One region of the Microbacterium sp. NPDC076768 genome, then DNA from elsewhere that is predicted to be linked to it. Evidence: predicted binding sites of a transcription regulator. Region 1 holds the regulator's gene; the other holds the start of a gene.
What was found. Region 1 encodes LexA, which represses DNA repair genes until DNA is damaged. Its sites were predicted from a motif close to TCGAACANNTGTTCGA; they were not measured.
Positions count from the first base shown of each region.

Region 1 (3,406 bases):
GCTCGACAATCTCATCTACCATCCCGAGCATCACGTCAGAGTTGCGTAGCGCAGCCACGGCTGCAGCCTGGGTGAGCGTGCTCAGGTGGTACGGCAAACGGACAAGTCGGAGCGCGTCAATAATCGTGGGATCTGCCGCGAGGTAGCCCACTCTGGCGCCGGCGAAGGCGAATGCCTTGCTCATCGTGCGCGAGACCGCGAGCCGCTGACGCCCTTCAAGCAATGTCAGCGCCGAGGCAGAGTCGTGCGGAGCGAACTCCTGATATGCCTCATCGACAATGACGATTCCCCGCGCGGCCTCGTAGACGGCCTCAACAACTTCAAGACTGAGAGGCGTGCCCGTGGGGTTGTTCGGCGTGCAAAGAATGACGACGTCTGGATCTGCTGCGCGTACCTGCTCCGCCGCATCTTCTGGAGTGATCGTGTAGTCGGGTTGCCTGGTCCCCGCAATCCAACGCGCGCCCGTGCCCTGGGCGATCAGCGGATACATCGAATAGGTCGGCCCGAATCCAAAGACGGTGCGGCCTGGGCCACCAAAAGCCTGCAAGATGTGCTGCAGCACCTCGTTTGAACCGTTGCCAGCCCATATTTGCTCTGGCATCACGCCATGACCCAGGTACTCCGCAAAAGCTTCACGAAGGGCAGTGAACTCCCGGTCCGGGTACCTGTTGACATCGCGAATCGCTACGGCGATTTCATCAAGGATGTCGCTCGCCACCTCGTCAGGAACCGGATGCGTGTTCTCGTTGACGTTGAGGGCGATCGGTAGTGGAGCCTGGGGAGCACCGTACGGAGTAAGACCACGAAGGTCGTCGCGTAGCGGCAGATCGTTGAGGGAGAGGGTCACCCTTCCCATGCTAAGCCGCCAACCGAGCCAATGCCCAAACCCACTGCAAGCTGCGCAGCTGCAACCTGATTAGCTTGCGTACTGCGCCGGGATCGCGAGCGTCTGGCCGATCTGCAGTTCTCCACTGCGCAGCACGTTCATGCGAGTGATGTCTCCGATAACCTCACGCGGGTCGGTACCAGGAGCGACCGTCGTCGCGATCGACCAGAGCGTATCGCCCGGCATCACCGTAACGGTCTCGACGTTCACCGCGGCAACGTCGTCACCAGATGCGGAAGCACTTCCCCCGCTAATCGCAGCAAAGGCAATGCCAGCCGCCAGGGGAACAGAAGCAAGCCCAAGAAGCACCGCACGACCGCGACCGGTGAGCCGGAGGCGCGTCGTCGAGCCATTCGTTGCGGGGATGACCGCTGCGGTGCTGACGCTGATGCTGCTCATGCCGTGCTCCTTACGCTGTTCCGCAGTGGTGACCCCTGCGGGGAAGTTGGCGTAGCGTTCGCATTCGCGTCTCGGCCGGGAGCCGTGAATGCGAAGCTACGTTCCGAAGATATCTTCGAATTCGAATAACTGTCAAGTTTTCTTCGAAACCGAGTACTCGTTTTGCGCAACACGCTCGAACAGATCTTCCAGATTTGCCCGATTCTCGGATACGGTTTCGATAGGAACACCCCACCACGGGCCTCCGACATTCGAAGAGGGACGTCGGATTACGCACCTAAGGAGCACGATGAGCGAGAACTCTGCCCCCGAGTCGGAGTCACCGCGGACCCGCCGGCGCAAGAATCTGAGCCCCAAGCAGATGGCGATCCTCGAGGTCATTCAGCACTCGATCGCCCATCAGGGCTACCCGCCGAGTATGCGAGAGATCGGCGATGCGGTTGGTCTGAAGTCGTTGTCGAGTGTGACTCATCAGCTTGGCCAGCTCGAGCTCAGCGGCTACCTGCGGCGTGACCCTGGCAAGACGAGGGCGATGGAGGTCTTGATCGATCTGCCAGGCAGCGGCGGCGGCACGGAGAACCCAGACGATGGCGCGACCCCTGTGGGCGATGCAGCCCTGGTGCCTCTGGTGGGTCGCATCGCGGCCGGCGTGCCCATCACCGCCGACCAGCAGGTCGAGGAGATTTTTCCCCTTCCGCGTCAGCTGGTGGGCAAGGGCGACCTCTTCATGCTCAAAGTCTCTGGTGAGTCAATGATCGACGCCGCAATCTGCGATGGCGATTGGGTAGTGGTGCGGTCACAGAACAGTGCCGAGAACGGCGAGATCGTAGCAGCGATGCTGGATGGCGAGGCGACAGTTAAGGTACTGCGCCGTCGGGACGGGCACACCTGGCTTCTGCCCCGGAACTCGGCGTTCGAGCCGATCCTCGGTGATGAGGCCGTAGTGCTCGGCAAGATTGTCGCCGTGCTGCGCGCCGTCTGATCCCTTAAGCGCGACGAAGGCTCTCCCTGACACAGGGAGAGCCTTCGTTCATTTGTCGGAACCTAGACAGCCACGCTCACGTCCGCTCGCACACGGTGCGTTGCTTCGACGATGTTGCGCAACGACGCAGTGGTCTCGGCGTAGCCTCGCGTTTTCAGACCGCAGTCGGGATTGACCCACAGCTGTCGAAGGGGAATCTCTTCGACAGCACGACGCAGCAGCGACTCAACCTCTTCGACCGTAGGTACGCGCGGTGAGTGAATGTCGTAGACCCCAGGCCCGATGCCGTGATCGAAGCCTGATTGGGCGACATCGGTGACCACCTCCATGCGGCTGCGCGCGGCTTCGATTGAGGTGACGTCGGCATCAAGAGCGCGGATCGCATCGATCACCACGCCGAACTCCGAGTAACACAGGTGGGTGTGCACCTGAGTTCCTGCAGACGCACCGCCCGTCGCCAGCCGGAACGAGCCGACTGACCATTCGAGGTAGGCGGCTTGGTCTGCCTGTTTCAACGGCAGCAGTTCACGCAGCGCTGGTTCGTCGACCTGAATGATGGCGATCCCCGCGCGTTCGAGGTCTTGCACCTCTTCGCGCAGTGCCAAGGCCACCTGGTTAGCTGTGTCGCGAAGCGGCTGGTCGTCACGGACGAATGACCAGGCGAGGATGGTCACAGGACCGGTGAGCATGCCTTTCAGGTGTTTTGCTGTCAGCGACTGGGCGTACGTTGTCCAGTCGATCGTGATGGGCGCTGGTCTTGCGACATCACCCCACAGGATCGAGGGTCGGGTGGCCCGCGATCCGTACGACTGCACCCACCCGTTCTCCGTCACTGCGAAGCCTTCGAGGTGCTCAGCGAAGTACTGCACCATGTCGTTGCGCTCTGGCTCGCCGTGCACCAAGACGTCTAGGCCGAGATCTTCCTGCAGGGAGACCACCGCAGCGACCTCACGGCGCAGGAACTCTTCGTAGTCATCTTCCGGAATCTCGCCCCGGATGAACTGGGCGCGCGCACGACGGATATCTGCCGTCTGCGGGAACGAGCCAATCGTCGTCAGCGGCAGGGGTGGCAGTCCGAGCGCTTCCTGTGCGCTTTCTCGCTCTGCGTAGGCGACGCGCGAGAAGTCTGCTTGTGCAAG
Region 1 is NZ_JBFBMU010000003.1:388,072-391,477, reverse strand. It holds gene AB0O87_RS14060 (histidinol-phosphate transaminase) at 1-847, opposite strand, end outside; gene AB0O87_RS14055 (LysM peptidoglycan-binding domain-containing protein) at 917-1,285, opposite strand; gene lexA (transcriptional repressor LexA) at 1,575-2,267, shown strand; gene metE (5-methyltetrahydropteroyltriglutamate--homocysteine S-methyltransferase) at 2,330-3,406, opposite strand, start outside.

Region 2 (3,406 bases), on a different contig from region 1:
GCTGTGTAGCGAGTTCGTCGCGGTCCCCGGGGCATCGACTGTTCTGCGCGGGGGAGTAGTGGCGTACGCCACACACATAAAGGCGTCTGTTCTCGGCGTCGATGCCGATCTGCTCGACGAGAGCGGACCGGTGTGTCCGCGCGTTGCTCTGCAGATGGCAGAAGGCGTTCGTAAAGTAATGAGCGCACACGGGTCAGCGGCCGATGTAGGCGTGGCGACAACGGGGATTGCGGGTCCGGGGCCCGCTGGCGGACACCCAGCGGGGACTGTGCACATTGGGGTGGTGACGCCGAAGGTGTCCCAGGTGAGGTCGTTCGCGTTCGCTGGCGATCGAGCCTCAGTTCGTGACCAGACAATCCACGCAGCACTCAGCGTCATGCGGGACGCGCTTGCGGAATAGTGGCGAGGGCTCGGCGGTTATGAGATGTGTGCTCACACTTAAACCACAGAGTGCAGGGGTAGATTTGGGGCAAGCCAGGCGTATTAGACTGGCTGTCGCATCGAGGGAAACCTCGTACGATCACTTGGAGAGGAGGTTCCGATGATTCTTGTACGACAAGAAATCGGCGATGTGCTGAGGGACTTCCGCCTGCAAAAGGGGCGCACGCTCCGGCAGGTTGCGAGCAAAGCTTCTGTTGCGCTCGGCTATCTCAGTGAGGTAGAGCGGGGACAAAAAGAGGCATCGAGCGAGATCCTCGCATCGGTTGCTGAAGCGCTCGATGTGCCCATCTCCACCATCATGCGCGAGGTCGGTGACCGTATCTCGGTGCTCGAAGGTATTCAGGTGTTCCCTGACGTCGTTCCCGACGACCTCGTTGCGTCGATTGAACCGCAGCTTTCGTTGCACTAGTCCTCACCAGTCCTGCAGATGCGTCGAAGCGAATTTTTCCGCGCTGTCGAAGATGAGTTTCAAGCGCGAGCTTCATCGCTTGTCCACGACCTTGGTCTCGGTGCTCTCGGTGGACGAACCGCGACCGAGGCGCTCGATGATGGCACGCCGCCGCGATCTATCTGGCTCGCGCTCTGTACGGAGATGGAAGTGCCGCCAGAGCGTCGCCATGGCGTAGGGCGACAGGAACCTCGCGGCCGTTGAGCGGTTGCGACATGTCCAGTTGTGTGCGGTGTTCGAGCGTCGATATTCGGCGTGTCATCGAATATTCGTTCGAAGCGCGGGTAGTGTTCTACACAAGTAGTTCAACAGGCTTTTTCTGCACGTAAGGCGCGATCTCGATGTCAATGTCGGTGGCCTCTCTTACTGTGTGAAACAGGCCCAAGAGCCACACGCCTTGTCGGAGAGTGTTTCCCAGCCGGGAGAGCCGCGACAGCCTACAGGCGGCCCCACCCGCGCAAAAGGAGCAGACCATGCCATCACCCGCAGACCGCGAAAAGTCCCTCGAAACGGCACTCGCGCAGATTGATCGCCAGTTCGGCAAGGGGTCAGTGATGCGGCTGGGTAGCGACGAGCGCGCCCCCGTAGCCGTCATTCCGACGGGGTCGATTGCTCTCGATGTCGCACTCGGCGTTGGCGGCATTCCGCGTGGTCGAATTGTCGAGATCTATGGTCCTGAGTCCTCGGGTAAAACGACACTGACTCTCCATGCGATTGCGAACGCTCAACGTGCCGGCGGTATTGCCGCCTTCATCGACGCGGAGCACGCGCTGGATCCTGATTATGCAGCCAAGCTTGGCGTTGACATCGACGCGCTCTTGGTTTCACAGCCAGACACCGGTGAGCAGGCGCTTGAGATCGCTGACATGCTTGTCCGTTCGGGGGCTATCGACCTCATTGTCATTGACTCTGTGGCTGCCCTTGTTCCTCGCGCTGAGATCGAGGGAGAGATGGGTGACTCGCACGTTGGTCTGCAGGCTCGTCTGATGTCCCAGGCGCTTCGTAAACTCACCGGTGGTCTGAGTCAGACAAACACCACCATGATCTTCATCAACCAGTTGCGTGAAAAGATCGGTGTCTTCTTCGGCTCCCCTGAGACCACAGCAGGTGGTAAGGCTCTGAAGTTCTACGCGTCAGTGCGCATGGACATTCGTCGAATCGAAACCTTGAAAGACGGCACAGACGCCGTGGGTAACCGCACCAGGGTCAAGGTCGTAAAGAACAAAATGGCGCCGCCGTTTAAGCAAGCAGAGTTCGACATTCTCTATGGTGTCGGCATCTCCCGCGAAGGTAGCTTGATTGACTTCGGTGTGGAGCACGCGATCGTGAAGAAGTCTGGGTCTTGGTACACCTACGATGGCGACCAGCTGGGTCAGGGTAAAGAGAACGCGCGTTCCTTCTTGCTAAGGAATCCTGACGTCGCTCTCGCCATCGAGACGCAGATCAAACAGAAGCTTGGCCTCGGAGGCCCGGGGGATGCCCCCGCGGCAGCCGATGAGCTTGCTGAGCGTCGTCCGGCCTGATGAACGATTCTCGTGGGGGCGATCTTGATCGGATCGCCCCCATCATTCCCCTTTTTGGTGGCGGAGTGTCCAAGTCGGTTCCTACACCACTTGTTCCGAAGGCTCCGCTAGAAGATTCTGCGGACGCGGGCACCCCGAGTGACCGGCACCCTGCGCGCGGTGGACGCACCGGGGCTCGCAGCACGGCACAGTCTCCGATGAATTCTGTCCCTCATCTGCGCGCCCTCGGTGGTCCAGAAGATGGCGCTGATGAAACGGAAACGGCGTCGCTCGACGAGGTTCGTCTCGCGGCGGAGGAGGCTCTGGTGCGTAAGCTCCGCGCGCGGTCACTCTCGGTCTCGGAATCTAGACAGGTACTGAAAGGGCAGGGTCTCAGCGGAGAGATTGTTGATGATGTGATCGACGATTTCACCCGGCGTGGTTACCTAGACGACCTCGCTCTCGCCGAGGTCCTTGTGAGGTCTGGCGTGGAACGCAAAGGTCAGGGTCGAGTCGCGCTGTCTCGATCACTAGCTCAGCGGGGTATCCCGCGAGACGTTATCGAAGGCGCGCTTGATCAACTGCCAGACGATGATGACGACCGTGCACTGGAGTTTGCTCGGAGTAAGGCCCAGTCGCTCAGCCGCCTAGATCACGACACGGCTCTCCGGCGTCTGGTCGGACAGCTCTCGAGACGTGGATATAACGGCTCAGTGGCGATGAAGGCCGCCAAAACGGCGCTACGGGAAACAACGTTCGGTGGGTCCACTTCTGGTGTTCGTTTCGTCGATTCAGACTGAACGCTCGACGAGCCGTTCCCTCAGCAACGGCTCGTAGAATGGGAGCATCATGACTATCCCGCGCAGCGAACCGACGATCATCGACCCGTCGTCGGCAGCCGTCGACGCCGACGGAAGACAGCGATCGTATGAAGTGCGCACCTTTGGGTGCCAGATGAACGTGCACGATTCGGAGCGGCTTTCCGGTTCGCTGGAGAGTGCTGGCTACGTTCAGG
Region 2 is NZ_JBFBMU010000002.1:566,738-570,143, forward strand. It holds gene AB0O87_RS09110 (CinA family protein) at 1-400, shown strand, start outside; gene AB0O87_RS09115 (helix-turn-helix transcriptional regulator) at 542-850, shown strand; gene AB0O87_RS09120 (DUF3046 domain-containing protein) at 869-1,093, shown strand; gene recA (recombinase RecA) at 1,363-2,412, shown strand; gene AB0O87_RS09130 (regulatory protein RecX) at 2,412-3,191, shown strand; gene miaB (tRNA (N6-isopentenyl adenosine(37)-C2)-methylthiotransferase MiaB) at 3,241-3,406, shown strand, end outside.
Region 2: recA (recombinase RecA) is a predicted target of LexA. The motif match lies at 1,151-1,166, and genes of this name have one in related genera.